Regions from separate parts of the Planococcus antarcticus DSM 14505 genome, predicted to be linked through region 1. Evidence: riboswitches for the same ligand, from Rfam matches in the RefSeq annotation. Region 1 holds a riboswitch; the other holds the start of a gene.
What was found. A riboswitch is a leader RNA that binds a small molecule or an ion and turns the genes downstream of it on or off. The one in region 1 is predicted to bind FMN.

Region 1 (15,999 bases):
GGCAGGGGTCTTTCAACTAGTGACCAAGCAAGAAGTGGCAGAAACGATTCAAAAACTGGTGGAAAACCCCACCGTGCAGGCATTGTCTCAAGCATCTTTGGAAGTTTTGGCAATTATCGCATACAAGCAGCCAATTACAAGGATAGAAGTTGAAGACTTGCGCGGTGTAAAAAGTGAAAAAGCGCTCCACACACTGGCTGCTAAAGGCCTGGTTCAAGAAGCGGGACGGGTTGAAGGAACAGGTCGTGCCATTCTATATGGTACGACAAAAGAGTTCTTGAATTATTTCGGTTTGAAGAATCTAGACGAACTTCCGCCCTTGCCTGAAGAATCTGCAAGCGATGAGGATGACGATACAGATCTTTTCATGACAAATTTTCAACAAACCTTCAAAGAAGAAATAAAAGTGTGAGGTATTTTTGGAAGGCTGTGCTATTGACAGTCTTCTTTTCTTTTAAGCTTAGCGCTTCCGCTTTAAGAGGAAATGTGGCATAATTTCGAGAGGAACGAACGGCATATCGAGTTATTGTAATACATTTGCAGTACTTGGCGAGGAACGACTGAAAAAAACGCACTTGCGCATTTTGGTCTGCTCTGCTGCAGCGTTTAGCCCCTTGGGTTGAACAAGCGCGTACGCTTTTCGAAAAAATACTAATGAGGTGAACTTATTTATGGAAAGATTACAGAAAGTACTTGCACATGCAGGCGTAGCATCACGACGTAAGTCAGAACAATTGATTTTGGACGGTAAAGTAAGAGTCAACGGGAAAACGATCAAGGAATTGGGAGTTAAAGTTTCAAGCACCGATAAAATTGAAGTAGAAGGCGTTCAACTTGAAAAAGAACAGAAAGTTTACTACTTATTGTATAAGCCACGCGGCGTCATTTCAGCTGTTTCGGATGATAAAAATCGCAAAGTCGTAACTGACTTTTTTACGGATATTGAAAAACGGATTTATCCAGTCGGACGATTAGATTACGATACATCGGGGTTGCTCATCATGACGAACGATGGAGAATTTGCCAATATGCTGACACATCCAAAGTTCGAAATTGATAAAACCTACGTAGCTCGTTTAAAAGGAATTCCAGAAAAAGATGACCTGAAAAAATTGGAACGTGGCATCAAGCTCGAGGATGGAATGACAGCCCCAGCTAAGGTGAAGCTTCTATCAGGAGATAAAAAGACAGGCAAGGCCATTGTACAGATCACGATACACGAAGGAAGAAACCGCCAAGTCCGCAGAATGTTCGAAGCTATCGGCTATCCGGTACAGAAATTGAGCCGTGAACAATTTGCTTTTTTGACATTGCATGGTTTGAACGCAGGCGAATCGCGAGAACTTTCTGCACACGAAGTCAAATTATTGCGTGTACTAGCTGATACGGGTAAACGCGTCTAACGTTCACAAACCATTCAAAACTCCAGACTTGTTACTGTTTAAACTTTGATATAATTAAGTTTGCATAATATACCTCGAAGGAGGAACAAGTATGGATGAACGAGCGGTACCAATAAAGAACGACAAAAAGAAAAAAAGAGCTGTGATGAGAGCGGCTATTCTAGCGATTTTAATAGCTGCTATTGGCTACACCATTTATAACAGTGCAACAGCTGAGGATATCAGCCTGCTTAAAGTCGGTGACAAGGCGCCTGACTTTGCCTTAATAGATCTAGAAGGTGAAGATCATAAATTATCAGATTACGAAGGTCAAGGAGTCTTTTTGAACTTCTGGGGTACTTGGTGCAAACCATGCGCGAAAGAAATGCCGGCCATGGATCGGCAATATGAGGTCTTTTCAGATGAGGGCGTACAAGTACTCGCAGTGAACATTGCTCAATCAGATTTTGAAGTCCAATCTTTCGCGGATCAATACGGCTTGTCTTTTCCAGTAGTGATCGATAAAACAAAGAGTGTGATGACGGCTTACAATATCAGGCCATTGCCAACCACAATTCTTGTTAATCCGGAAGGAAATATTCAACGCATCATTACAGGTGAAATGACGGAACAGGATATTGAAGGGTTTATGGAAGAAATCAAACCTGACTAAGGAGATTTTTGGGATGGAGAATTTGCAATGTCAATGCGGTCATGTAAATCCACCTGGCACGAAACTTTGTGAATCGTGTGGGCGGTCTTTGACTGAAAAAGAACAAAATAGCAAACTGGTAGATATGCGTTATGAAGGAACGGCTAGACGTTCACAAACTTATAATAAATCCATTATCGATAAAATTTGGAATTTCTTTTCAAGTGTCAAAGTGGGTGTCAGTATTATTATAATCCTGCTAGTAGCTGCAGCGATTGGTACAATCCTTCCGCAGCAAGCGTTTGTTCCGGCAAGTACGGAAGCAACGATCAAGGCTTATTATATCGACACTTATGGCAGTGTTGGACGCGTCTATCATGCTCTTGGTTTTCATGACTTATACAGTTCTTATTGGTTTATTGCGTTGGTCGGGATGCTAGCTATCTCTTTAGTAATTGCCAGCTTAGACCGTTTTGTGCCACTATATAAATCGCTGAAAAACCAGCGAGTTCTGCGTCACCCGAGCTTTATGGATAAACAGCGAATTTATGCCGAAGGACCTGGTTCAGAAGATACACTGCAAAAAGCAGAAACAAAGTTAAAAGAGTTGAAATACAACACGCGTACGGATAAAAACGGCCTATTGGCTGAAAAAGGTCGTTTTTCCAGGTGGGGTCCGTATGTCAATCATATTGGGCTGATTATCTTTTTGTTTGGTGTTATGCTTCGTATGATTCCTGGATTCTATATAGATGAAAGCTTATGGATACGTGAAGGCGAAACGAGAGCCATTCCTGAAGTACCAGGCTATTATCTAGAAAGTGAAAATTTTGAGCTGGAAGTTTATACGGGCGAAGGCGGAGAAGAAATCTTCGGTGAAGCCCTAGACCGTGTTGGTACAGTAGCGAAAAATTACCAGACGGATGTCGTTTTGTATCAAAAGAAAGAAGAAGCGTTGCCAGGTGCAGTCGACGGACAAGAAGTCGTTAAAGAATTTCCAATCCGTGTCAATCAGCCTCTGAAGTTTGATGGTTATGCCATTTACCAAATGGACTACCGTTTAGATGAACTGGAGACAATGACGTTTGCTTTGACTAATAAAGAAACGGAAGAAGCTCTTGGTGAACTCACCATCGATTTGATTGACCCAGAAAAAAATTATGAGCTTGAAGGCGGTTCAACTATTGAATTGCTTGGTTATTATCCGGATTTTTCAGGCTTTGAAAACGGTGAACCGCAAACTGCAACACCGTTGCCAAACAATCCAGGCTTCCTGGTGAAATTGACTACTCCTGAAACACCAGAAGGAGAAACAAGTTTTATCACGATTCAAAATACAGTAGAACCTTTAGGTGAAAATGACTTTAAACTGGCTTTCCAAAGTGTCGAAACACGTGATGTATCAGGTCTTACGGTTCGAAAAGACAGTACCTTGCCGATTCTCGGCCTTGGCGGTTTGATCTTTATGATCGGTGTGGCACAAGGGATGTACTTTAACCATCGCCGTTTCTGGATTCAACAGAAAGCTGATGGTACGATCTTGCTTGCGGGGCATACCAATAAAAACTGGTTCGGCTTGAAGAAAGATCTTGATCAAGTTGTTGAGCATGCATCATTGCCCGCTTACTCAGATCAGCAGGATGAAATCGACAAAAAAGAGAAAGCGGAAAAGGAAGGTGAAGTATTGTCATGACATTAGCTGATATAAGTTCAAATCTATTATATGTAGCCTTTATTGCTTATTTGATTGCAACATTCGTTTTCGGAGGAGCCGTTAAAGGCAACAAAGAAGGCACATTCAAATCAGAAAAACGATGGGGCAAAGTTGCGATTATTATCACCCTTGTAGGTTTTGCCGCTAATCTTGGCTACTTCTTTACTAGATGGGGCGCGACTGGCCATGCACCGCTCAGCAATATGTTTGAATTTACGACAGCGTTCGGCATGACTTTAGTTGGTGGATTTATTATTTTGTATTTCTTATACAAAACACCGGTTCTTGGAATGGTTGTCTTGCCTGTCGCGTTATTGCTTATCGCATTTGCCAGTATGTTCCCGAGTGAAGTTAGCCCGCTTATTCCGGCTCTTCAGACAAACTGGTTGGCAATTCACGTCAGTACTGTAGTTATTGCAGAAGGAATCCTAGCTATTAGTGCAGCTGCAGGCTTGATTTATTTATTGAAAGTAATAGATCTAACCAAAAAATCCAAACAGCGTTTTTGGTTAGAAGCAATTATGTATTCTTTGGTACTAGTTCTCGGGTTTGTAGCAGTCAGCACATTCTTTTCCGCAACAGGCTACGAGGCAGAGTTTACTTATGTAGATAAAGAAGATAAAGAAGCTGCCATCACTTATACAATGCCTCCTATTTTTGGGATGAATGAGTATGTTGCTTTAACGGACGAAGCGATGACGCCTCTTATCGAAACACCTGCAATCGTCAATGCCGGAAAACTGACAACCGTTTTATGGTCCGTAATTGTCGGAACGGTTCTTTATTGGTTGATTCGTTTGGTTTCTAGAAAGCGCATTGCAGCAATATTGAAACCATTCGTTAAAAATGTCAATTTGCAGTTGATGGATGAAATTGGTTATCGTGCGATTATTATCGGCTTCCCGATCTTTACATTAGGTGCATTGATTTTCGCTATGATCTGGGCACAAATTGCCTGGTCCCGTTTCTGGGGCTGGGACCCGAAAGAAGTATGGGCATTGATTACTTGGTTATTCTATGCTGCATACCTGCATTTACGTTTAGGCAAAGGATGGCAAGGTGAAAAATCCGCATGGCTGGCAGTTGTCGGCTTTGTAATCATTATGTTTAATCTGGTCGTTGTTAACTTAATAATCGCCGGGTTGCATTCTTACGCATAAACAAAAAGGCCTTTTCCGGTACCGGAAAAGGCCTTTTTGTTTATTGTCCAGATTCAATGCTTGTAAACCACTTTGCCCGAGTGACTTAGATCATCGAAGGTATGGTCTAGATGCGGGTCAGCTGACAGGATGTCACACACTTAGTTTGGCATCCTGACCTAGCCGCTTACGCTTTTCTTTATTTTTGACAGGGTTATCGGTACAATGAGACATATATAGAAGATATAAGAAAGTTGGAGGGGTTAGCATGTCTGAAGAGATTACGATTTTAGTAGTAGATGATGAGGAACGGATCCGGCGATTGCTGAAAATGTACCTAGAGCGTGAAGGCTACTTGGTGGAAGAAGCTGAAGATGGCGTTCAGGCACTAGAGATGGCGATGGAAAAAGATTATCACTGCATCTTGCTAGATTTGATGATGCCCGAAAAAAATGGTGTCGAAGTGGCTACCGAATTGCGTGAAACGAAAATGACTCCGATCATCATGCTTACCGCCAAAGGAGAAGAAGCCGACCGCGTGGAAGGGTTTGAATCTGGAGCAGATGATTATATCGTCAAACCGTTCAGTCCGAGAGAAGTGGTGCTGCGTGTCAAAGCAATTTTGCGGCGATCATCGGCTTATTCTCCCATCTCCAATTCGACCGTCTCAAAAGACCTGGTAGTATTTCCCCATCTGACCATTGATCACGACGCACATCGCGTCACTGCTGACGGTGTAGAAGTGAACTTAACACCAAAAGAATATGAGTTATTATACTTTTTAGCGAAAGCACCGGATAAAGTTTTTGACCGAGAGCATTTGCTGAAAGAAGTTTGGCATTATGACTTTTTCGGTGACTTAAGAACAGTCGACACACACGTCAAGCGCTTGCGTGAAAAATTGAACCGCGTTTCGGAATCGGCAGCGAAGATGATTGTCACTGTATGGGGCGTAGGCTACAAGTTTGAGGTCGGCAATGAATAGAATATGGAATAGTGTCGTCGGGAAGCTTTGGATTACGATCCTGCTTCTCGTTTCCTTTGTCCTTTTTATTGTGACAGTTTTGCTTTTGGAGTTTCTTGGAAACTATCATAGCGAAACAGTGGAAGAAACATTGAACAGCGAAGCGAATATGATCGCAAATATTTTCAATGACCATGATGAAGTGGCCAGTTCACTAGAAATTATCGAGGATGTTATAGGAACTGAGACCAATGCGGTCATTGCTGAAGAGCCCTTTGACAGCAATTATTATATTCATGACGGAATAAATGGAACTGAAACACGTGAAAAAATATTAAACGAACCTTCGTTTCAAAAGGTGTTTGAAACAAGCGAAACAGTGATGAAAGAAATGCTGCTGCCATCATTAACAGAACAGAATCGTCTAGAGTCTTATATTGTCCTAGCTAGTCCGCTGCAGACAGGTGAAGAACAGCATGGTGTTGTATTTATCTACCAATCATTGGAAGTGATGGATCGTACAGCGGAGCGAACAACTAATATTGTATTCCTTTCGGCATTTATTGCACTTTTATTGACTACTTTCTTTGCATTCTTTTTATCATCGCGAATTACGTCGCCGCTCCGGAAAATGCGCGAAGGTGCATTTGAATTGGCAAAAGGTAATTTCGATACAAAAGTTAGAGCAACTTCCAGTGATGAAATTGGTCAATTGGCTACAGCCTTCAATCAAATGGGTCGTCAATTAAAGCATCATGTCGAAGTGATCAATCAGGAAAAAGAACAATTATCAAGCATACTAACATCGATGGCCGACGTTGTAATCACCTTCAATCAGGACAAAACTATCCTATTGAGCAATCCGCCAGCAGAGAAATTATTGCAGAAATGGGTCTTTAAAAATGGCTCTACTGAAGCCCAACCGCTGCCTGCAGAAATGCTCCACATGCTTGACCACGTTCTGGGTTTTGAAGAAGAGATTGTAGATGAGCTGGAAATCGAAGGGGCTTATTATGCCATCAACTTCAGCCCCTTATATAGCGGAGAATCGATCCGGGGTGCTGTTGCCGTTTTGCACAATATGACGGAGCAGCATCGTCTAGAGAAACTGAGAGAAGATTTTATCGCTAATGTGTCTCATGAATTGCGAACTCCAATTGCGATGCTCCAGGGCTATAGCGAAGCGATTTTGGATGATGTTGGAGCGACAGAAAAAGAACGTCGCGAAATGACAAAAATTATCTATGAAGAATCACTGCGGATGGGCCGACTGGTCACAGACTTATTGAACCTAGCACGGATGGAATCGGGTCACATGCGTCTTTACAAGGAAATTGTCCAATTGAATAACTCCATTGAGCGGATGACTCTTAAATTTGCGCAAATCGCTAAAGAAAATGGTGTTCAACTGTCGTTTGAAACGACTGTTGATGATTGGGCGGCCAGTCAAATTGATCAGGATCGGATAGAACAAGTTATGACCAATTTAATAGATAATGCAATTCGACATACGCCTAGAGAAGGGCAAGTGGTGGTGCGTGTCGAACAACAACAGGAGTACGCAAAGATTTCAATCAACGATAATGGAGTAGGAATTTCAGAAAAAGATCTGGAATTTGTTTTCGAACGATTCTACAAAGCAGATAAGGCAAGAACACTCGGCAAAGGCGGAACAGGTCTTGGCCTGGCAATTGCCAGCAATATCATTAAAGCGCATGAAGGCAAAATTTATGCAGAGAGCATCATTGGACAAGGTACTTCATTTGTCTTTTTGCTGCCTTTAAAGAATATGTAACTTTACAAAGACAAAGACGACTAATCCTAAGAACGGGGGGAGTATATTGAATGACTCCGTTTTTCATCGGCTGTACGAAGAATATCACCAGGATGTTTTTCAGTTTTTAATTTATCTAGTAAAAAACAGGCATTTGTCGGAAGATTTGATGCATGAAGTATATATTCGTGTTTTTCGGGCTTATGATCGTTTTGAAGGAAAAAGCTCTGAAAAAACATGGCTTTTTTCGATTGCCAAAAATGTGGCAATCGATCATTTTCGAAAAATGGCGGTACGCAAAAAGCATTCGATGGAGTATTTTGATTGGGAAACACAACAATTGGTTTCGTCGGAGCGAATTCCTGAAGAAGTCTCATTATTGAATGAAGACAAAGTTCTTTTGTATAAGACATTGGATACCTGCACAGGAGACCAAAAAATGGTTATCATCATGCGTTTTTTTCAGGACTTATCGATAGCAGAAACTGCAGATGTTTTAGGTTGGACAGAAGGAAAAGTGAAAACGACACAGCATCGCGCAATCAAAGCCTTGCGTGAAAAATTAAAAGCGAAGGAAGGGGGAGATGAAAATGCCGAATAACAAATGGACCGATGAATCCATCGAAGATTTGTTAAAGGATTTCCCCGCAATCAAAGATAATCGGCCTAAAGAAGAAGTTTACAATCGCTTGGCCAAGAAACAAAAAGTCCAAAAACGTCCCAAAAAGTGGCTGCCATTGTTGGTAGCTGCATTGGCATTTATTACAGTTGGAATATTGGTTGCCTCCATCATTAGTCAACTTGGCATTGATACCACTCAAAATCAATCAGATTCAAGCACAGAATCAACTGCAACAACTGAGGATCAAGAGAACGAAGAGTTGGAAAGTCTGCCTGATGCTGAAGAATCCGGAACTGGAGAGTCGGGCCAGTTCTCGATAGCACAAGTAGAAGAACCAGTAAGAACGGCAGTTTACGATGAAACTATCGGCAATCAGACATTGATGACCATCGGGTTGACAGAAAATGCAGTTGTTGTACCGGTCTCCTTTCTGATTCCAAGTGATCAGGTAGAAGCTGCATTTGGAGATAAAACTCCATCATCGCTTGATCTGTATAAGGAATACGCAGACGAAATCGATGAAACACAGCTAGGTTTTGATGAGTACCATCCGTATGTTGGAACTTTGGAGAAAACGGCGCAAGGCATTCGCCACATGCTGCCTCAGGATCACCAATACGATATGGCTTCTGCCAGTATTGGAGTTTATTTCAATACTCTTTCAGAGACATTTTCAGACGTGTCAGAAATTGAAGTGGCCAATGAAGATGGTTCAGCCGCTGGGTTTTCTGAAATCGGTCCTGTTGAGCCGATTATTCCGGCTCAGGAAGACATTGCCTATTATTCATTCACTTCTTCAAATGGAGATGTTTATCTTGTTCCTGGGTACGATATGCCGCTCACTTCAGCGAGTGAAGCCATAGGGGGACTTACTGAAAGCCCGAGCGATTTTTACGGGCCAACAGTCCCGAAAAATGTGGATTATCAAGTTTCTGAGACGCAAGACCTTGTACAAGTTGAATTTGAGGATGCACTTGATCTGAATTCGCTGGACACTTTGGAAACGATTCGAATGATAGAAAGTTTTGCGTTGACCGCTGATACGTTTGGGAAGAAAGTGGAAGTCATAGGGCTACAGCCTGAGAGTTGGAACGGATTTGACTTCAGCCAGCCACTGCCAGTTCCAGTAGCACCTAACTTGCTAGAGTGGTCTTTGGAATGAGGAAAAGAAGCGTTGTAAACAAATTTGTTTACAACGCTTCTTTTTTATACTACGATTAGGCTATAACAAAATATCGATTCATCTTCGGGGCAGGGTGCAAGTCCCTACCGGCGGTAATTGAACTCTGTTCATAAGCCCGCGAGCCGTAAAACGCAGGATTTGGTGTAACTCCAAAGCCGACAGTATAGTCTGGATGGGAGAAGGTGAAGGTGCGGACGTTTGTCGTTTACATGTAAACGCAACGCTTTTTAAGTGTGCCTTTTCTCCCTTAAGTACTTGGTGCTTAAGGGTTTTTATATGTAAATGCGAGTCCAAGCCTTTCTTCTGGTGAATCACGACAAGGAGAGAGGAATATGAAGAACAAGAAGCTGCAAACGATGATCGTTATTGGGATGTTAAGCAGTATTTCGTTTATATTGATGCTTTTCAACTTTCCACTGCCAGCTTTACCAGCTTTTTTGAAAGTGGATTTTAGTGATGTACCTGCATTGATTGCGGCGATTACGATGGGTCCAGTAGCAGGGATTTTAGTGGCATTCTTTAAGAATGTACTGGATTGGCTTTTTGCAGGAAGTCCTACAGGAGTTCCGGTTGGCCATATGGCTAATTTTGTGACAAGCCTGTTGTTTATTTTGCCAGTTTATTTCATCTACCACAAAGTAGCAACTAAAAAAGGGATGATTTTTGGATTGGCTTTTGGAACATTGACTATGGCAATCGGCATGAGTATTTTAAATTACTTGGTGTTTCTGCCGATGTACACTTATTTCCTTAACATGCCAGCTGAGACAGGCAGTGTGTTATTCGGAACCATCGTTCTGGGAATTTTACCGTTTAACTTAATCAAAGGCCTGCTCTTGACTGCAGTCGTGCTGCTAATGTTCAGCAGTATGCACACGTGGATCGAAAAGCAGCGTTCCTATTATTTATCATAAAAAAGACGTTCGGCAGTTTATCACTGCCGAACGCCTTTTTTATTTGGATCAGTCTTCGTATTTTAAAGGATCGCCTTCAAAAGATGTGTCTGCAACTTTGATGGAATCTGTTGGACAGCCTTCAAATGCATCTTCCATGTCTTCTTCGAGTTCATCTGGAACTTGTTCTGTTCCCATGTTATTATCTAAAATAACAAAAGCGATTCCTTCGTCATCGTAATCGTAAATATCAGGTGCAGCTGCACCACAAGCACCACAAGCGATGCAAGTATCCTTGTCGACAATGGTATACTTAGCCATAATGTTTTCCTCTCCTTTATCTCCGAACAAGTTCAGTTAGGCTATCGTATTTATTCTAAAGGTGTTTGAGTATTTTTTCAACCCAAAACCGCTAGGGGGCACAAGCTTGTTATTCACCGAACTCATTTTGGCCATTATGAAGGCCGTCAACCGGCAGCGGACTATCTCTTCTCCATATCATTTGATTAAAGGAAAGAAGTCTGGACAAACTATACAGGATATTGGCTATTTCAGCTTGTATCCTTATTTTGGCGTGCTACCGAAATTGGATAAGAAAGCCTATGATCAAGCGGTTCGACACTTATTTTCACAAAGCTATCTAGTGGTCAATGAACAAGTGCTCGAATTGTCCCAAAAAGCGATTGATTTAGACATTGCTGCTTCATCGCTGAATGGCTGGAAATACCGTGGTAACGAAAATCTTTTTTTTAACCGCTTGTCACTAATTGTTCAAACTTTTTCTCATATCAGCCAGCAGGAAAAAATCTTTGATCCCATTGTCGGTAATGAAGAAATACAGAGTTGGGTGAAAAAATATTTAAAGCGGATTGGGTTTCGCGATTTGGCGGTAGCACAAGCCTTTAAAGAAGAGCTTTTAAGTACATTAACCGATACTGAGGTTTCTGAAACCCATAAAATGATCATTATGGAACGTTTAACAGGATCTGGGTTGAGCGGATTAACATGGCAGCAAATTGCAGATTCGAAAAACTTGTCGCTCTTGGATGTTCAATTAATGGTTGTAGAAGCCTTGCACGGCTGGATGGCAATAATAGAACAGTCTAAACCACCGATGCTCTTAGGTCTAATGGAAGGCATCATCCAGGAATCCTCTTTGACAGAAACAGCCCAGCGCACAGAAAAATTATTCGACAAAGGATTTTCACTCGAACAGATTGCTTCGCTTCGCCAACTAAAGACCAGTACCATCGAGGATCATTTTGTGGAACTGGCAATGAACGATCCATATTTCAACTACACGCCTTTTTTAAATTCGGCTCTTTACGAGGCGATTATTGCTGAAAGCCGGCGGAGAGACACAAAAAGACTGCGGGAAATAAAAGAGCAACTGCCGGAAGCCAGTTATTTTCAAATCCGAATGGCTCTGTCGATTAGGGAGGACCAATGATGAATTTAGAAAAATTACTGTATTCTGCCTACGGATTTTCTTCGTTTCGCCCAGGACAGCGGGAAATCATCGAACAGGTATTGGCTGGTGAAGATGTCATTGCGCTGCTGCCGACTGGAATGGGGAAATCAATCTGCTATCAGCTGCCAGCGAAAGTTTTGCCGGATAGTATTTTGATCGTTTCTCCCTTGTTGTCATTGATGCAGGATCAAGTGGCTCAATTAAAAAAAATGGGCGAGAAGTCGGTTGTCGCGATCAACTCATTTCTAAAGCCGGAAGATAAAGAGAAAATTTGGAATACACTCAGTTCTTATAAGTATATTTTTATTTCTCCGGAAATGCTCGTCCAGCCTTTTGTCAAAAAAAAACTGCAACAGATAAAAATATCTTTGCTAGTTGCTGATGAAGCACATTGCATTTCTCAATGGGGATTTGATTTCAGGCCGGATTACCTTCGGATTTCTGAGGTTTTGCCTGTTTTGAACTTCCCTCAGGTGTTGGCATTGACTGCGACTGCAACAGATAAGGTTACTGAAGAAATAAAAAAATACCTTGCGCTGAAGGAGCCTTATGTTTATAGCCATCCTATGGATAGAAAAAATATTGTTTTTGATCTAAAGAAATTTGATGACAGTCGAGATAAAATTGAGTTTATAAAAGGATTTATTCGAAAATTCAGTGGTCCTGGAATTATTTATGCGGGTACAAGAAAAAAGTCCCAGGAACTCTCTATGCTTTTAACGGAGCAAGGAATTTCAGCAGCATTTTATCATGGTGGAATGGAGCACCAGGACCGTGTCTTTGTCCAGCAACAATTTCAGAATGGAGAATTGCAATGGATTTGTTCAACAAATGCCTTTGGTATGGGTGTGCATATTCCGAATATTCGTCACGTCATCCACTTTCAATTGCCGACTTCCATAGAAGGCTATGTCCAAGAAGTAGGCAGAGCAGGACGGGATGGTGAACCGTCTTTGGCTACGCTGTTGTATGCACAAGGCGATGAGGCGCTGCTCGAAAGCTTGGTGATGGATGATTTGCCGACACAACATGAAATAGAGGCAGTATACCGTTACGGCGTTGCTGCAACGCATATCATTGAGCAAGGAATCGTAAGAGAGACGGCGTTTCGAGTAGTTGCTTACTGGATGACACAATTGCCTATGGAAGGCGTCATTAAGCAGATGGAGCTTTTAAGGAATGGTAAAAGACTACAAGTATTAAAAATTCGTGAATTAATTGGACTCGAAGGATGTCTTCGCAGTTATATTATTCAATGCTTTGATCAGCAGCTTGTAGACAAACCTGAAAACTGTTGTGCTAACGATGGGATTGATTATGACGTTTTTGAAGCTTTTATGCACTCAAAAGAAAAGCAGATAACACTTGAGTGGCAAGAGCGTTTGCATGTAATATTACCCATATAACAATCTCATTAACTGTCATTTACAAATGAGCCTTTTTTCGTCATAATAGAGATATTAGTACAGATAGGGGTAGTCATGTATGGGGAATTATAGTTATCATGAGTCGATTGAAAAGAATCGACAGGAAGTATCGGCGGACAAAAATTCGGCGTTGTCCAGAGCAGCTCAGAGACAGGCACAAAAGCCTAAGGCTAAAAAAAGCAAAAGTCTCCTGATGCCTACGTTATTTTTTATTTTCATATTAATACCGGTTTCTTTGCTGATTTATGTAGCTTTCTTATTTGAACCCGACGATTCGTTGACAGCCAAACCCGCAGAAAACGAAGTGAGTTTCGAGATGAATTCCCAGCCATCGAGCACTTCTGTTGCTGTGGCTGACGAAGAAAAAGAACAACAAGAACAAGTCAAAAAAGACAAAGTAGCTGCAGAAGAAGAACAGGCTAAAAAAGACAAAGTTGCTGCAGAAAAAGAAGCAGCTGAACAAGCGGAAGCTGATGCTGTCGCAAAAGCCGAAGCAAAAGCAAAAGTCGATGCCGAAGCTGATGCCGAAGCTGATGCTGCTGCAGCGCAAGCACAGGAAAAAGCTGAAGCAGAAGCCAAAGCAGAAGCCAAAGCAGAAGCTCAGGCAGTGGCGGATGCACAGTCCAAAAAAGAAGCAAAAGCAAAAGCTGAAGCTGAGAAAAAAGAGGAAGCATCGAGCGCCTCTGGTAAAACATATGTCGTACAATCCAGTGAAACGCTCTACCGCATTGCAGTTAATAACTACGGAGCAGCAGGAGCGGCAGCAGCTGTTGAAAAAATCAAACAGGCAAACGGCTTGAGTTCAAATAGCATCAGTCCAGGACAATCCTTGATTTTGCCATAGCCGATTTTGTTGATTAGTGAGTGGAGAGACAGGGAATAACAGTAAGAAATCAGAAAGTGGGGCGAGCAGATGTTTGTTAAAAGTGCGATGGTTAAAAGAGAAAAATGTTTTACAGTTAAAATGGAAGATTCTGTACAAGTTGGTTTTGACTTGCTTGAAAAGCACTCGATTGATGCATTACCGGTGGTTGAAGGAACGGAATACAAAGGGATCTTTACTTGGTACCATGCATACCGAGCATTTTTCTATTCTGGAAAATCGAATGAAGACTTTGTTAATTCGACTAAGATCAGCGACGTGATGGTGAATGAGAAAATTTATTTAAATATTGATGACGTTTATGAAAAAGCATTGGTTGAACTAAATGATTTCCCGATTATTGCAGTTGTTGAAAACCACCAGTTTTTAGGAATTGTAACTCGATTTGATATTGTCAACCAATTGCAGAGTGCTTTTGGAATGAATCAGCCAGGCTACCGTATCACGTTCACATCAGTGGAGTCAGAAGGCCGAATTGGCCGGCTGGGGGAAATTATTGAAAAATACAAGGAATCCGTCATTTCCTTGGTTACTTTTGACGAAACCAATAAAATGGTTCGCCGCATTGTCTTGAAAATTAAAAAGAAGGACAATGTCGATCGTTTTGTGAAAGAGTTAGAAAAATCTGGCTTCCGTGTTTTGGATATCGCGGAAGATAAATAGCAGAACAAGATGAAAAAGCATAAGCCTGGCTTATGTTTTTTTCTTCTTTTGGAAGGAAGCCCTACATGAAACATATAATTCGTTTAGTTATGGCAGCTGCAGTGCTGCTTCTTTTTATGGTACGAAACGCCCATTCAGAAAAACTTGTTCAAAAAACGATTGAACTGCCTGCAGACAAGCCGTTTGAACCATTTAAGCTTCTATTTATAGCCGATGTTCACAGAAGAGTTATTCAAGCCGACTTGATCGATTTTCCTGTTGATATCGTCATAATCGGAGGCGATTTGGTGGAAAAAGGAGTGCCGCTCGAGCGAGTAGCGGAAAACGTCAAAAGATTGATGGCTCATGCACCGGTCTATTTTGTGTGGGGCAATAATGACCGTGAAGTGGATGAGACATCTCTCAGAAAAATTTTCGACCAGTCTGGTGTAATTGTATTGGATGATCAGTCAGTGCCGCTGTTTGGCAATGAACAGCTGAAGCTGGTCGGTCTTGACCATTTTGCTTATAAGCCAGATGGTTTTGGAAATGCTTTTAAAGACGTAAAAGACCATGATACAGTGTTATTTGTCTCCCATACTCCTTTTGATTTTTGGAAAATAAAAGGAGTATTTTCAGCAGATTTGCTGCTTGCTGGACATACACATGGTGGGCAAATTCGAATCGGACCATTTGGATTATTTAAAAAAGGTTCAATGAAAGTGAAAAAGGAACAAATTGAACTGATCAGCAACGGCTTTGGCACTACGACTTTGCATTTACGACTTGGTGCTCAGGCGGAATATCATGTATTGACCATTCGTCCGAAAACCAAAGTGGTCAGATGAAATTTGTCATAACATAGATCCATCCATTATGCTTAGTTGAGGATCAAATACAGGAGATGTTTTGAAATGGAATATGTAGATGCAATAATTATTGGAGGTGGTCCTTGTGGTTTATCGGCTGCCATCGAATTAAAGAAACTCGGCCTCCATCCTTTAGTGATCGAAAAAGGCAATGTCGTCAATGCGATTTTTAATTACCCGACGCATCAAACCTTTTTCAGCACCAGTGAAAAACTGTCGATTGGTGATGTACCATTCATCATAGAAGAGCGCAAGCCAAAGCGCAACCAAGCTCTGGTCTATTACCGCGAAGTTGTCAAACGGAGCGGAATCGAAGTGCGTCCCTTCGAAACAGTGGAGAGAGTAGAAAAGGACGGTCTGTTTACAGTAACTACGTCAAAAGGC
Region 2 (15,999 bases), 960 kb from region 1:
TCCATCCAATTCGACAATGACATCATATGCTTCTATTCCTGCTGCCGCCGCTCCTGAACCTTCAACTACCGATTCAATGACAATGCCACCTTCGACTTCTGTTGGCAAATTCAATTGACTGCTGCGGTATTGTGCTGGAACTTCAGCTAAATCCACAATGGCAACGCCCATCGACGGCCGTTCTACAGCTCCTTCAGTTTCCAAGTCTGCGATAATTGGTATCGCTGTATTAACAGGTATCGCCAGTCCGATGCCTTCTACAGCATTCTGGGCGATTTTCATGGAATTGATGCCGATCAGTTGCCCTTCAGCATTGATCAAAGCACCGCCGCTGTTCCCTGGGCTGATCGCAGCATCGGTTTGAAGAACCTCTGACTGCCAGTCTTCTGTACCATCTTGGTTTATATCAATTGGTACTAACCGTTCAGTTCCTGAAATAACACCGGTAGTCACCGATCCGGAAAATTGAAGTCCTAATGGGTTACCAATAGCAATAACCGGTTCACCAGCCTGTAATACGGAAGAATCTCCAAATTCAGCTACTGCTTTAATGCTTTCACCAGGAACTTTCAAAACTGCTAAGTCGGTCCAAACATCTGTACCCAGCACCTCAGCATCAAGTTCAGTTCCATCTGACAAAGTAACCATTACATCTTCTGCACCTTCAACCACATGATTATTGGTGACGATATACGCAATGTCCCCATCTTTTTTATAAATGACCCCTGATCCTACGCCTGCTTCCTGTGATTCTTTACCTTCACCGGTTTGCGAAGCAAAAGGATTTTGCTGTGCCACCTGCAAATTGGAAACACCGACTACGGCGTCAGTGGTTTCTTCAACAACTTTTGTCACATCTGAAGTGACAACTGTGGAAGCGGTCTGCAAGCCGCTGACTGACTCACTGGTTGACGTTGATTCAGTGCTGCCGAGCTCTGCATCGGTCATGCCTGGAAGAACTACTCCCACTAATAATGCCCCTGCGATCAACCCTGTAAAACTTGAAGCAAAGTAACCTTTTTTGTTCTTTTTCGGTTCGTTTGAATTATAATAACCCATGTTTATTTCCTCCTCTATTCTGTCAAGCTATTATCGATGTTGTATGAATCGGTTTTCTCTACTAACCATTCTGCATATTTAGTATTCAGTGCTTCATCAAACAAAGTTTCCTTGATCTGTTCCTTGCTGTCTTCCAAATTTGCTTCAGCTTCAGCGGGTTTTCCGGTTACTTGTATGATATGGAAGCCGTAATCTGTTTCTACAGGATCGCTGATTTCATCGATTTCCATACCGAATGCAGCTTCTTCAAATTCTGCTGCCATTTCCCCTGCTCCGAATGCTCCCAGTACCCCGCCGCTATCGGCATTCGCAGTATCTGTTGAATATTCAGCTGCTAGTTCCGCAAAGTCGCCGCCATTCTCTAGCTTCGCCTTGACTTTATCTGCCTCTTCCTGAGTAGCTACGAGTATATGGCTTGCTTCGACTTTGGAAGGCTGTTCGAAAGACTCTTTATTTTCTTCAAAATACGTGCCGATCTGCTCATCGGTTATTTCAATATCCGGTCCAATGATTTTTTCAACCTTCAAGTAAACTTCCATTTCCTCTTCCAGATCCGCTATCGACATGCCACTGGCTGCAAGGGCCTGTTCAAGTGCTTTCGCTCCACCGTAGCTTTCTTCGTAAACTGCCATTTCTGCATCGAGCTCTTTCTGAGTTACCTTGATGTCAGCATTAGCTGCCTCCTGATTGACCACTTCGTTAGAAATCAGAGTATCAAGTGTCGCCGCTCCAGCGGAAGCCACCATTTTTTCATACAAAGCATCTTTCGTTATTTCGGTGTCTCCCACCGAAGCTACTGACTCGTCCCCTGAAAATGCAACCATCATAAAAATAGCGGTTGCCGCTATTACGCCGCTTCCGATGTATAAAAGTTTTTTCATATTTTTTTCCTCTTTTCCTAAGTCGATATACATAGCTTAACAAGCAATTATGAATAAACTATGACTAGAGTTTTAACAAAAATAAAAAGTTTTGAATATAAAAAATGACCTGGGATTGTTTCTCCCAGGTCATTTTTTATGGGGCAGGCGGATAATGAATTTCGTACCTTTCCCTTTTTCACTTTCTACATGGACTTCTCCATTGTGCAATGTTACCAGTTGCTTGACGATTGATAAACCCAGCCCGAATTGGCCGCTTCCCCGCGATAAATCCGCTTTGTAAAACCGGCGCCAGACCATATCGATTTCCTCTACGTCAATTCCCGCTCCGTCATCTCCCACTACAAGCGACATATAATCAGCTTCAGAATGAGAGGTCAAGGAGATGGTCCCATTCTCAGTAAATTGAATAGCATTCTTGACAACATTCATGAGTATTTGAATCAAACGGTCCATATCTCCATAAATGATATCGCCCGGACTTGTATTGATGACGATCGTATCGCCTTTCTCCTTCGCCTGCAGATCAAGCTGTTCCTGTATAATCTCCAGAAGCTCATCCGCTTCGATTTCTTCCTTCGTCAAGACGACCTGATTGGATCTGATTTTCTCATAGTCCAGATTTTCATTGACTAAGCGCATCAGCCGCTTAGTTTCCTCACTCGCCAGACGAATGCCTTTTTCACGTTGCCCTTCTTCAATCATATTGTTTCGGAGCCCTTCAATGATACCGGCGATTGTCGTCAAAGGCGTCCGCATTTCATGTGAGACATCCGCCATAAACTGGCGTCTGCGGTTTTCAAGCCGGTCAATTTCTTCGTTCGATTGCTGAAGTTTAGCAGCCATCTTATTGAAGTCGTGCGCTAAGTCACCAAATTCATCGAAATTCGATTCTGGCAGATTGACATCATAATGACCTTCGCTGATCATGGAAGTCGCATTTCGCATCCGCTGAATTCGGCTGACATGCATTTTCGACAACCACAAGCTGAACAGCAATGCGATCGCCAAAGCAATCAGCATGGTCGTAATCAGCGTTTTATTCAGCTCGGCAATCATTTCACTGATGCCACTGACAGGAGAGGCAAGCAGGACTCCACCTGCCAATTGGTTATTTTCGAAATAGGGCATGGCCACAAACGTCACTGTAAACTCGAATCGCTCGACATCCCTATTGACGACAAGCGTCTCTCCTCGTTCAATGACCGTCCATTCCTCTTGTGTCAGTTCAACAGGCGGGAAAGAACCAGAGACCGGATACAAAATTCGGCTTTGCTGATCAAAGACGATAAAACTGATATTCTGTGCTTCGAGAATCGAGACATACGCCTGAAGATTGTTTCCTGGACGTGGACGTTCAAGCTCCTCAATAATCTGTTCACCGTAGTTCTCCAACTCTTCCGCTTTTTCATTGTAGGCAAAATCATCCACGTATCGGACGAATAAAATACTCAGTATCAAAAAAGCAATCAGCAAAATACTCAAATGGCTGGCAATCAACTGATAGAAATACTTAATTCGTGTGTTCTTCAAATTTGTAGCCAACTCCCCATACCGTATGGAATAGTATGTCCCCGCCATTTATTTTTTTCCGAAGGCGCTTGATGTGAACATCTACCGTCCGCTCGTCGCCATAAAACTGGTAGCCCCACACCTGTTCCAATAATTGTTCCCGGCTAAACACCTGCTTCGGATGCTGCAAGAAGAACACCAGCAGGTCGAATTCTTTGGGTGTCAGGCTGTCGACCTCTTGCCCATCTTTCAAGACATCACGCGTTTCCTTGTTGACGGTAAAGTGAATGGTTTGAATAAGATCAGACACAGGTTCCACTTTCTGAGTCCGCCGGGTGACCGCTTTAATGCGTGCCATTAAGGTTAAAGGGCTGAATGGTTTTGTGACATAATCATCGGCGCCCATTTCAAAGCCAATGACCTGGTCCGATTCGCTGTCCTTCGCAGTCAGCATGATAATGGGAACCGCGCTTCCTTCTTCACGGATTTTGCGGCATAATGCGATACCTTCCATCCCCGGAAGCATCCAGTCCAGAATCAGTAAATCGTATACGCCATCTTTGTATTTTTGATAGCCTTCCAACCCATCGGCTGCAAAATCCCCATCAATTCCTTCTTTTGAAAAGAACAGCTCCAGCATGGAACTGACACTCGGGTTATCCTCCACTACCAATATTTTCATCCCGCACCTCCGTCTAACTTTCTTCTAAAGGTAAATGACAAATCCGAAAGACGCAAGCAAATTGAAAACCGCCCTTCTGCATAAGAAAGGCGGTTCGACAATTATTACGCTTTTTTCTCGCGCTTTTTCAGCTTTTCAAATAAGTCGCCGATCATATCATAATCAATGGCGATATTGTTTTCGTAAGCATATTTCACACCATAGCCAAGTGCCAATGTCATGGATGAAGCAACAGTTCCACCGATGATGGACCCTGCTCCTGGAATGAATTTTAATGCTTGACGATAAATGGTATGGCCGATCGTTTGCGTTGCAGTGATGACAATCATATCTTTCGCCGCTTTTTTAGTTAACGGTTTGTCATAAAGATTCGATAATTTGATAATCAAACCAACTTGCAGCGTTGTCAATGGCAGCACGTCAGAACCTGGGATAGGTGATGCACCGATGACACCGGCTGATACACCGGCACCGATAATCCAGCGTGTAGCAGCAGCAGATTTTTTCTTCATACTTTTAGCGAAGAGCAGGTCCTTGCCCTTCTTTTCGAGCAAAAAAAGGATTTCCTTCTTTAAGGTTTCCAAATTTTCTTCTGTTTTCGAAGAAATCGGAATAACTTTGTATTTGTTTCCCGTGTGCTCTTGGACAAATTGGACGATGGACGGAATGTTTTCCGCAGCGTCAATTTTATTCAAAACTATTAGAATGTCTTTATTGTGTTTTTCGATTTCATTGAACTTTCCTTTTTCACTTTCAGAAAATACCGTGCCTGCCGCATTCAGGAAAAACAGCACAACATCGGATTTCTGAACAAACTCTAAGGTTTTTTTAGGATTTTCATCGTTTGGATCATTTAATCCTGGCGTATCCATAAATTTGATATTTTCCAGTCCACGGATATTATAAGGATCCACGCTAACCGTTTCTCCTGGCATCGGATTGGTGCTGGCAATATCCTCTCCAATAATTTTATTGACAGTGGAAGATTTGCCGGCGTTCACTTCGCCGATCAAGGAAATCAGCAATTCCTGATCCAGTGCATCGTTGACTTTTTTCATTTCATTTTCGAACATCTTGTCCATCGCTTTCATGACTTCTTTTTCAAATTCTTTTACCATTGAGCGTCTTCCTCCTCATCTCTAGCTTACTATCTATTATAGTGGTTTCTCTTTGCCTGAGGAAATTATTCATCGATATAGTCTTTCAATAAAGCGTCTGCATAGTTCATCAGTGTTTCAGTATCATCAATATGTTTTTTGGCATCACTGTTTTTCCTGCGTTCATCCATAGTTTTTAAATCATACAGAACTTCCGGTAATTTTGCTCCGGGTGCTTTATAAAATTGTTCAGATTGAATGTAAGACCCGCCTGGCAAATAATAGCGCATGCCCAGCAAATTCTTTTTGTATTGGAACAGGTTATGACCCATCATCGGCTCGTCATGTTCGACTCCAAGCAAGGTCAGCAGCGTTGGCATGATATCTGTCTGGCCTCCAAGACGCGCCATTTCAGTTCCTTCAAAAAGATTTCCACCCGCAAAAATTAGCGGAATGGTGTATTGGTCCTTCAGCGAATATTCATGTCCCAAGAAGTCGCTTAATAACAGTTGATCTTCCTCAGTTACCAACGTGCCGTGCATGCCCGAATGGTCACCAAAAATAGCGATGAGGGATTCATCGTAAATCCCTTGATCTTTTAGTTCTTGAATGAACAAGCCGATCTGTTCATCTGCATAGCGGATTGATTGTAGATAGTTTCCGACGTACATGTCTTCATATTCGGCAGGCAAATTTAGATACTGCATAGCTTCCGGCATTTCGAATGGGGTATGGCTGGTGACAGTGACAATATTGGCGTAGATGCGCTCATAGGTTTCAAGCTGTCGAGGCAATTCATTCGCTGCAAAGTCAAACAAAATTTCGTCCGCTGGCCCAAAACCAACCTGCTTGACGTTCGGAATATCAGCAATCGAGAATATCTCTTCGTAGCCAAGAACCGGATAAAGAACGTCGCGGTTCCAAAATGTCACATCATCCGCGTGGTAAGTGGCAGAACCATAGCCTTTCTCCTTCAATATCCGTGCCAATGATGGAGCCTCTTTCCCCGAAAGACTATTCGCTGTAGCAATCATACCTTGCGAATACAGCCCTGTATTGGCAATCCATTCGGCATCAGAAGTTGTACCGGCTCCCACCTGCTGAAAAACATTCGGAAAATAAGCACTTTCGCTCAACAGCTGATTGAGGTTTGGCGTGATTTCCTGACCATTCAGGGAACGCCCGATGACGAAATTCTGGAGAGACTCTACTTGAATGATGAAAAGATGGCGGTTTTCTGCAATTCCGAAGCTTTCCTGTTCACTAGCTTTCACATACTTATTGCCTTTGAGCTCCTCCAACTCTTTTGCCGACAATTTGCTTGAAGAGGCATGTGCAGTTTCAGTCGAGCGGTTATACAATTGAACCAGTTGGGACTGCAAAAATCCATTTTCTTTCGCAAAATAGGAAACATCGATGATGGGCTGCTGGAGAGCGTAAGCGACCGTTATTGTACATACCGCGGCCATGCTGACCGCAACGTACTTCATTGCAGCTAGTCTCACTGGCTGTTTCCAGCGGCGTGCAAGGAATACCAGCAAAATGGCATCCACAAAAAAAAGAAAGTCCCACGGAGTTCCCAGCATCGTAATCGTATTGCTGACAGAACCAGACTGCGCAAGTTGCTGCAAGTCATAATAAGAAGGAATTGTAGAATAATAGCGAATATAAAGTGTGACTACGAAAAAGATGACGGAAGTGAGCAAGTTGAAAATCCAGACTGCTCGCCACAGATTTTTTTTAGCAACCAGTAAAACAACCGATAGCAAGAAAGCCCACACCGGAAATTCAATCAATGCAATATGCAAAATTGATTTCGCGTCAAAAACAAGCATGCGAAAAGCACTTACTTTAATTAATAAGAAGAGAAAGATCCACGTATAAGGCAGCGCGTCTGCTTTTTTCATCCAGAACACCTCTTTTCTACAGACGAATATATTAAAACAGATGTTGCATAGATTTATTTTAAAAGGGAATAGAGAATTATAATAGGTTGAATTAAAACGAATCAGAAGTGGACATATACTTTCCGATGGTTTTCTATAGATGCTTATTCCAAAATTCAACTGCGATTGCCACAGTAGACCTGCAGAAGAAAGAACGGAATACTTCTGTTTGGATTGACGTCTCCCGCCTCCACGCTTTAAGCAGAGCAGGAAGCTGACGTATTAACTCAACTTATATAACCTGATTATCAGAAGGAGCGATACAATGCAAACATTAAAAGCAATTTTTCTTAACACTTCATTAAAAAGTTCAACAGAACCTTCTCATACCGAAGGATTCATCCATGATGTGCGAGTTCATTTTAATCAACTAGGCGTGGAATCTGAAATTATTCGTTTGGCAGATTACAACATAGCATACGGTGTTCAGGACGATATGGGTGAAGGAGACGAGTGGCCGCAAATTCTTGAAAAGGTATTGGCTGCAGATATTCTTATTATCGGCACCCCTATCTGGCTCGGGGAAAAAAGTTCACTGGCTACACAAGCTATCGAGCGTCTGTACGGCAGTAGCAGCGTAACCAATGATAAAGGACAAGCCATTTTCTATAATAAGGTCGGGGGTGTTGCCATCACAGGTAACGAAGACGGAGCCAAGCATTCGGCTGCTTCTATTCTGTATGGTCTTTCCCATATCGGTTTCGTCATTCCACCGAACGTTGATGCCTATTGGGTTGGTGAAGCAGGACCCGGCGACTCCTATATGGATGCAGGACGGGACAATAAATTTACCAAATCAGCTATTCAACGACTTGCCTATAACACTTATCATTTAGCCGGTATGCTTAAAAATAATCCGATACCAGATTCCGGAAATACACTTGAATAATAAGGACCAATCGGCCGGCAGCAAATCAGCTGCTGGCCTTTTTTAGTAACTCAGCTCCACACACGCTTTACAGAGGCATCGCCGCTTTTTATTTCCACTTCATAGACATCCGGATTGGTTAGCTTTTGCCACTCCGAAAAGCCATAGCTCGCATCGATCTGTTTCAGTAGCAATCCCAATAAGTTTCCGTGAGTCACCGCTGCGGTTCTGTCTTCCATTTCGTTCAATATTTCCATTGCGCGGTCAGTTGCTTCTTTTCCAGATTCGCCTCCAGCGAACTTCAAATCCGCATCATCAAACGACTCCTCCAGCTTTTCCATCCAGTCCGGTAAATCTTCAGAACTTAATACACGTTCAGCCAATCGATCATCAATTCTAATCGGCAAACCCAGACAGTCTGCTGCCGGTTCGATGGATTGGATGGCGCGTGTCAGTGGACTAGAGATAAAATGAATCACCTGGCGTTTTTGCAGAAATTCCGCCAAGTCTTTTGCCTGCTTTTTTCCCATTTCAGTCAATTCTGCATCGGGCGCCTGCCCGGTCGCCTGACAATGTCTAATCAGAAAAATCGTTTTGTTCATAATTTCCCACCTTAATTCGATTTTATCTCTTAATGTACAAGTTAGAACAGTTTCTATTCTATATTCACCTTATTCGTAATTTGGCGGACCCAATGTAGTTATACACCACATTCCCCTAAATCCATTTTTTTAACCTTGAAAAAACTCCTGAGCAAAAGCCCAGGAGCTGACTATTATAATTTTTTCATGAGATTTGCCATCTCAATAGCACCGGCTGCTGATTCCCAGCCTTTGTTGCCTGCTTTTGTTCCTGCACGCTCGATCGCCTGTTCAATCGAATCCGTCGTTAAGACTCCAAAAATGACCGGAATATTTGCTTGGTCACTGGCTCTTGATACACCTTTTGCAACTTCGCTGCAGACATAATCGAAATGAGGCGTAGCGCCTCTGATGACAGTCCCTAACGTGATGACTGCATCGTAGTTTCCGCTCATCGCCATTTTTTTTGCTACAAGCGGAATCTCAAAAGCTCCCGGAACCCAAGCAATTGAGACATCGTCCGCTCCAACTCCATGGCGCTTTAACGCGTCTTCCGCGCCGCCTAGCAATTTACTTGTGATAAATTCATTAAAGCGTCCGACAACTATGCCGATCCGCAGTCCTTCACCGTTTAAATATCCTTCAAAATGAACCGTCATGCAATTCCATCTCCTCTAGTCGATTAGTAAGCCGTCATATTTTGACTTTTCTTGCTGATACGATACCAAGTCTTTAATTGTGAGAATGCCAAGTCCTAGCCGTTCCGCCACTTTCAGCAAATCATCTACGCGTGCCATTGTGCCGTCGGGATTCATAATCTCGCATATAACCCCAGCTGGAGGCGATCCTGCAAGCTTGGCCAAATCTACAGCTGCTTCGGTGTGCCCTGTCCGGTCAAGTACGCCGCCATCTTTTGCAATCAACGGGAAAATATGACCAGGACGTTTAAAGTCTGTTGCTTTCGCATCCGGGTTCACTAAACTGGTGATTGTATGGGAGCGTTCAAAAGCACTGATTCCAGTAGTTGTGTCTTTATGGTCAACACTGATTGTGAAAGCAGTGCCAAATTCATCCGTGTTGTCATCAGTCATGAGACCAATCTGCAAATTTCGTGCGATTGACTGGGCAATCGGTACACAAATTAACCCTCTTCCTTCAGTCGCCATCAAATTGACGATTTCAGGTGAAGCAAACTCAGCTAAAGCGATAAAATCGCCTTCGTTTTCCCTGTCTTCATCATCAATGACGATAATAGCTTTGCCATTTTTTAAGTCTTCAACGGCTTTTTCTACAGTGTAGAACATCTCTACTGCGCCTCCCTTTAAAATCCGTTTTCTGCCAGCCAGCTTCTGCTGAGTTTCGGTTCTGCTGTTTGAATACGTTCGGTATACTTCGCCAATAAATCACATTCGATATTGACTTTGTCGCCAATGCCTTTTTCTCCTAATAGCGAATCTTCCTGCGTAGTCGGAATAAGCGAAATGGTCACCGTATTATGGCCAAGCGCAAAAATCGTCAGCGAAGTACCATCGACTGCGATGGAGCCTTTTAGCATCACGTACTTCATCAGCCGAGGTTCAAGTTCAATTGTTTTGGTCACAGCGTTTGCTTCTTTTTTTGTTGAACGGATCATGCCAACGCCATCGATATGGCCACTGACAAAATGACCGCCGAAACGCCCGTTGGCGGGCATCGCGCGTTCCAAATTCACTCGTGCTCCTGCTTTTAATCCGATCATTGTCGAGGACTTGACCGTTTCCGGAATGACATCAACTGTGAACGTATGAGAGTTGAATGTCGAGACAGTCAAACAAACTCCGTTAATGGAGATGCTGTCTCCACGCTTGATGTCTTCTAAGATCAGGGCACAAGAGATGGTCAACTCCATCGCCTGCGGTTTAGCGCGGACTGAAGCAACGTGTCCAACTTCTTCGACTATGCCTGTAAACATTTTTTCACACTCCTCCATTCCAGTCGTGAGAATAGATTTAATTGAGTTCGTACGGGTAATTGGGTATTTTCCACCACGGGGCGTATGGGTGGTGAGGAAAAGAACATTCTGAAGGTTATTCTGTGCATGTGCCCTACTTCTTTATCAAGATTGCCGATTGCTCGGCAGTTTTTAGTACCTTGAAAAAGCTCTTTTTCCACGGAGGAAAGGAGCCGGATTAAAGATGGTCGCCTTGCGACTTTAGGGACTGGTCCCTCGTAAGGTTTTTTGGTCATACAAATTCCTCCTTTCAATTCTAACTCATTGAAAAGAAGAGGCACATAACGAAGCCGATCTCTACATTCTTCTCCCATCCAGACTGTAACTGTCGGTGCCGGAATTTCACCAGCTCCACCGTTTAGAAGCGCATTGCATAGAGGCCTATGCCTGCCTTCATCCAACCGGGTCACGGACTTACAGTTTCCTGCTCACCGCCGGTAAGGAATTTCACCTTGCCCCGAAGAATTAGATTCGTAGTTTCGTCCCTTTCATAGTAGCATAGAAAGAAAGCAAACCATATAAGTTGAGCTATATAAGTTGAACTTAAGAATCATCATATTGTAAACTGCGTCGGCCGATTTGGGTAAAGCACAGACGATTGCTCCTGCGCAAGCTCGTCGCAAATGAGGTCCCGGGAATGCCTGGTCCGTTTTCTGGCAGGAGCCCAGCCCATGGACACGCCGCCGCTAAGAGAGCCACTTCACTTAATAAGAACTACTATTTCTTCGCTAACTTACAGATATCGAGCAACGCGACTGAGGAGGCTTGGCGCTCGTCCGCGACAAGCGCAGCTGGTTTGCGGAATACCTGCTACGAAGGTTTATTAATTCACCTTATATCGTTTCGTTTCAGAAAAGGAGATTTGTTATGCCCCATCATCAAGTAGTAAAAGGCATCGGGGTTGATGTCGAAACACGCTGTGCTCACTATCATTCACCTATCGATCGGATTGCCATTAAATTTTTCTGCTGCCAAGAATACTTTCCGTGTTTCGAATGCCATGAAGCCATCGGATGCGGCAAACAAAAGGTTTGGCCAAAAGAACGGTTCCAAGAAAAGGCAGTTTTATGTGGGACTTGCGGATATGAACTGTCTGTCGTTGAATATTTAGCCTGCGCATCCATTTGTCCGAGTTGTTCTTCATCGTTCAATCCCGGCTGCAGCATACACAGGCATCTTTATTTCGAATAAAAAAATTTCAATCAATGCAGGATTCCCCTTCTCCTGATTGAAGCAGGAGACTTACTGACTGTAATAGCCGAATAAACGAAATAAAGCCATGTGAGAGAATGATTACTCTCACATGGCTTTATTAATAGGCAGTGACATTACATATTGCTCACCTTTCGAGCGCATGATTCGCCGGCCTGTGTCTTTAAATCCGGCTTTTTGATACAAGCGCTGCGCGGGTATATTCCGGGCATTAACCCCGAGAACCACTTCATCGAAATCTGGAAACTCCATTTCCAAGAATTCCGGCAGCGCATAGATAGATCCTGTCGCGATTCCTCTTCCCTGATATTTGGGATTCACGGAAAACCCTCTTAACAGCAAAGCTCTGGGGTTATCTGAATGTTTCTTCCGATCTTCCGATTCATCCAGTTCGAAAAAACCCGCATCCTCACCTCTTGCTTTGATGATAATAAAATGTTTTAGCGGATCTTTAGCATCTTTTTCGATGATTTCTTTAGGCAACCGCGTGAACTCTAGTTGGTTTGATGGCAAATCGTAATCGATTGACCCTTTTGAGGAGTAACGATGCAATGTAACTTCTCTTTTCTTAATCAAGCTATAACAACCTCCTTATTTACTTTCGCTGTCTACAGCAACTATTATGTGTTGACCTTAAAAATCATCCTTTTATACACCGCTTTGGATAGAGCAAGACGATTACTCCTGCGCAAGCTCTTCTCCAGTACGGAGTCAGGATTTCCCTTTGATCCCGCTGACTCCCGCTATGGGCTTATCCCATGGACGCACTAGCACTGATTTAGTCGATTGAAAATAAAAAACGTAAAATCTCGCTACTATCTTACGTTAGATCACTTGATAAGAGTCGTTAGATCAACTTGTATAGCTACCAAATCTAATGACAAGTAGATGGATGCATAGGAGTCACCAATTCTATACTCTATGCGACTGTCTTACTCTTTTTCCAGTGTTACCACGACAACTTCGGGCAGATTAAAAATACGGACAGGAAACGTACTATTACCAAGCCCTCGGCTGACGACCATTTCCGTTTGATCTTTTTCGAAGATTCCCTCTGTTACTTTTGGAAACCACCCTTGTCCTGGAGCAATCAAACCGCCAAGTCCGGGAATGCGAATTTGGCCGCCGTGAGCATGTCCGGAAAAGACGACATCTACTTCTTCTTCGGCATAAACGGATAGATACTCCGGACGATGAGCCAGCAGCAGCGTGAAGTCATCTGTCAGCTGTGCATGTTCAAGGCTGTTCTGCGTAGCTTCGTCCTCATGTATATCAGGAACCATCAAAGGATCGTCAATTCCTGCAACCTGGATTGTTGCCCCTGCTTTTTCCCATTCTACCGACTCATCTGCCAAGACCACAACACCCCGTTCACGTAATGCAGATGCAATTTCTGCAACCTGATTGGAAGCCACTTCATGGTTTCCAGTAACATAATAAACACTACTCATCTCTACAAGCGCGTCGACCAGCACCAAGCTCGCACCCAGGTCATAACGGTTGCTGTCAACAAGATCCCCCGTCAAAAAGATAGCATCGGGACCAGCCGCTTCGACCTTTTCTATCAACGACGATTGATTTCTTCCAAACGTGGCATTATGTAAATCCGATACTTGAACAATTCTTGTCCCGTCAAAAGCTTCCGGCAGCTTCTCAGAAGTTACCGTATATTCAGTGGTTTGCACCCACTTATTACTGATCCAAATTCCACTCCATATCAATAGCACTATCAGAATAAATACTGTAAGTTTCTTCATGAAAAGTAACCTCTATTCGATTTTAATTAAGTCAATCGGGTTTCTAATTCACGTCATTTTTTACCAAACCAGACGCGCGGCAAGATAAAAAGTGAGTCATTTTTTTCTCTCTGCATCGCCATACACTGTTTCTGTGGCTGTAATCTCAATCTTTAAGCGATCGGGCCCTTCCAGGAAAACCGCATAATAATCTGGACCGCCTGCATATGGATGAAGATCTTCATATAAGATTCGCGCTCCCCATTGTCTCATTTTTTCAGTCATTTCGTCCACTTGTACGCGTGAATCCGCATGAAACGCTAAATGATTCAATCCTGTTTCTTTGCGATGAAAAGGCGTTTGAAGAAATTTCTCTTCAGTTTGCACAAAAACAATATACGTAGGACCTGACTTGTAACTGAAGCCTTGTTGCCATTCCTGAAACAATGCATATCCAAGCGGCGGCAGCAGCTCGCTATAGAAAGATCTCGACTCTGTTAAGTTTGATACGTTCAGTTCAACATGATGCAACATTTGCTAATCTCCTTTTTCACATTTTTACATTCTCCTAAAGAAGTCTTCTTTTTAAAGCCTAGCTAAGTCATGTTTTTTGTTACATAGCCAAGTTCTCTCGTAACTCTGAAACAAGGAATCAGAACCGTTAGCTAATTTAAATTCGACTACTCCCCCGAATCTTCAGACTAAACTTTGGTTTTTGCTTTGTTTTTCCGAGATGCCCAGCTACCAAGAACAAATAAAGCTACAATGATCAGAACAGCAACTCCGATTGCGCCTGCTAAGCTAGCGCTATCCGAACTCCCAGTTAACCAGGCTGTTGCATATTGAGGCAGCTTTACTGGAGAGATGGCCCAACTCGTTCCGAATAAACCATCAGCCAGCTGAAGAATGACATAGATGGCAAATGCAACAGCCGCTGCAAGCCCACCATTTGGCATAGCAGCACTCGCCGCCACAACAATGGAAACGATAAGCATCACCCAGATGCTATAGGTCCCCACCATTTGAAGAAGCATGCCGAACTCAACTGTTCCAAAAAATAATAGCGTGTAATAATACCCCGCCAGGAATCCAAGCCAAACACTGAATAAAGAAATAGCAGATGCCATCACCCACTTACTGAGAAAGTATACCGGAAAAGAAAGTGGACGCACATACAATAAAGTAGCTGTTCCACTTTTACGTTCTCCAGCAACAGTTCCCATATAAGCCAGAATCAGCACCGCGATTCCGATAGTTTGAAATTGTTCCATGACTGCGATTAAAATCTGTTCAGGTGCTGGTGTCGGGAATTCAAATACTGCCCCTTCCGGCAGTCCACCAGATGACTCTATTATCTGCGGCAGAAAGTAATTCACCACAGGCTCTGTAATCCCCAAAAGAATGAAAATGGCAGGTATCCAGTAAATCTTATAATTACGCATGTTTTCCCGCCACTCTTTTTGCATGAGAACGCTGAATTGGTTCATTTGGCAGCGACCACCTTCATAAAGATTTCTTCCAGAGACACTGTTTGAAAATCGATTCCCAGGATATCCTGGTTTTCAAAAGCCAGAACTTGGAGAACTTGCTGCATGGTTGGACTGCTTTTTTGAACAGGAAGAAAAATCGCATCTCCTTTAAGTTCAAGTTTCCATGGCAGTCTTCCAACAAACGATGCCGCTTGGTTATGATTTGGAAACCGTATTCTTATATGTGGATCGGCATGCCGATTCTTGACTTCACTCAAAGAACCCTGCTCAATCAAACGCCCATCTTTCATAAACAACAGCTGATCGGTCATTTCTTCCGCGTCATTTAAAATATGAGTAGAGTATAGGATGGTTGTATCCTGTTGCAACGTCTTCAACAAAGTCATAATTTCTCGTCGGCCAGTCGGATCCAATGCTGAAATCGGTTCATCCAAAAGAAGAAGCTTTGGCTGATGGACAATTGCCTGTGCCAAACCTAAACGTTGCTTCATCCCTCCTGAAAAAGCACCGGTCTTTTTATTTATGGCAGTTGCTAGTCCCACGAATTCCAAAGTGCGGATTGCCTGTAGCCTAGCTTTCTTAGCCTCAATACCGCTAATTTTCGCAGCCATCTCCAAAAACTCAAGTGCCGTCAGCCAAGGAAAGAATTGCGGATACTGAGGAAGAAAACCGATTGTAGTTCCTTCAGCCATTGTAATAATACCGCTTGACGGAGACAGCAAATCAGCCAGCATCGACAGGCTTGTCGTTTTTCCCGCTCCATTAGGTCCAATTAAAGCCGTAGCAGTCCCATTCTCCAATACAAAGGAAAGTTCTTCCACCACATTTTCCTGTCCATAGTGTTTCGTCAGCCTTTCCACTTCTGCTCTACTCAATAGTTTCTCCTCCCAATAACAAAGTATAAAAGGGGGCCAATGATATTGATAACAACAATAAGTGCGCCCC

Region 2: another riboswitch for FMN. It lies ahead of BBH88_RS15785 (hypothetical protein); the one in region 1 lies ahead of BBH88_RS11350 (ECF transporter S component).

What each region holds. Positions count from the first base shown of each region.
Region 1 is NZ_CP016534.2:2,250,347-2,266,345, reverse strand. Features, by position in the region: gene scpB (SMC-Scp complex subunit ScpB) at 1-412, shown strand, start outside; gene BBH88_RS11390 (pseudouridine synthase) at 672-1,403, shown strand; gene resA (thiol-disulfide oxidoreductase ResA) at 1,495-2,055, shown strand; gene BBH88_RS11380 (cytochrome c biogenesis ResB family protein) at 2,069-3,727, shown strand; gene ccsB (c-type cytochrome biogenesis protein CcsB) at 3,724-4,908, shown strand; gene BBH88_RS11370 (response regulator transcription factor) at 5,156-5,872, shown strand; gene BBH88_RS11365 (ATP-binding protein) at 5,865-7,646, shown strand; gene sigX (RNA polymerase sigma factor SigX) at 7,693-8,226, shown strand; gene BBH88_RS11355 (hypothetical protein) at 8,216-9,409, shown strand; FMN riboswitch at 9,486-9,618, shown strand; gene BBH88_RS11350 (ECF transporter S component) at 9,763-10,344, shown strand; gene BBH88_RS11345 (ferredoxin) at 10,393-10,644, opposite strand; gene BBH88_RS11340 (YpbB family protein) at 10,751-11,773, shown strand; gene BBH88_RS11335 (RecQ family ATP-dependent DNA helicase) at 11,770-13,200, shown strand; gene BBH88_RS11330 (LysM peptidoglycan-binding domain-containing protein) at 13,280-14,065, shown strand; gene BBH88_RS11325 (CBS domain-containing protein) at 14,135-14,767, shown strand; gene BBH88_RS11320 (metallophosphoesterase) at 14,833-15,594, shown strand; gene BBH88_RS11315 (YpdA family putative bacillithiol disulfide reductase) at 15,661-15,999, shown strand, end outside.
Region 2 is NZ_CP016534.2:3,207,890-3,223,888, forward strand. Features, by position in the region: gene BBH88_RS15730 (S1C family serine protease) at 1-1,059, opposite strand, end outside; gene BBH88_RS15735 (peptidylprolyl isomerase) at 1,074-1,940, opposite strand; gene BBH88_RS15740 (sensor histidine kinase) at 2,070-3,473, opposite strand; gene BBH88_RS15745 (response regulator transcription factor) at 3,454-4,134, opposite strand; gene BBH88_RS15750 (YcjF family protein) at 4,239-5,252, opposite strand; gene BBH88_RS15755 (LTA synthase family protein) at 5,318-7,138, opposite strand; gene BBH88_RS15760 (flavodoxin family protein) at 7,443-8,066, shown strand; gene BBH88_RS15765 (histidine phosphatase family protein) at 8,117-8,647, opposite strand; gene ribH (6,7-dimethyl-8-ribityllumazine synthase) at 8,821-9,285, opposite strand; partial or broken gene ribB (3,4-dihydroxy-2-butanone-4-phosphate synthase) at 9,325-9,930, opposite strand; gene ribE (riboflavin synthase) at 9,948-10,577, opposite strand; gene BBH88_RS15785 (hypothetical protein) at 10,562-10,852, opposite strand; FMN riboswitch at 10,915-11,085, opposite strand; gene BBH88_RS18965 (CHY zinc finger protein) at 11,484-11,807, shown strand; gene BBH88_RS15795 (GNAT family N-acetyltransferase) at 11,916-12,404, opposite strand; gene BBH88_RS15800 (metallophosphoesterase) at 12,761-13,585, opposite strand; gene BBH88_RS15805 (VOC family protein) at 13,682-14,098, opposite strand; gene BBH88_RS15810 (ABC transporter permease) at 14,266-15,051, opposite strand; gene BBH88_RS15815 (ABC transporter ATP-binding protein) at 15,048-15,929, opposite strand; gene BBH88_RS15820 (PLD nuclease N-terminal domain-containing protein) at 15,926-15,999, opposite strand, start outside.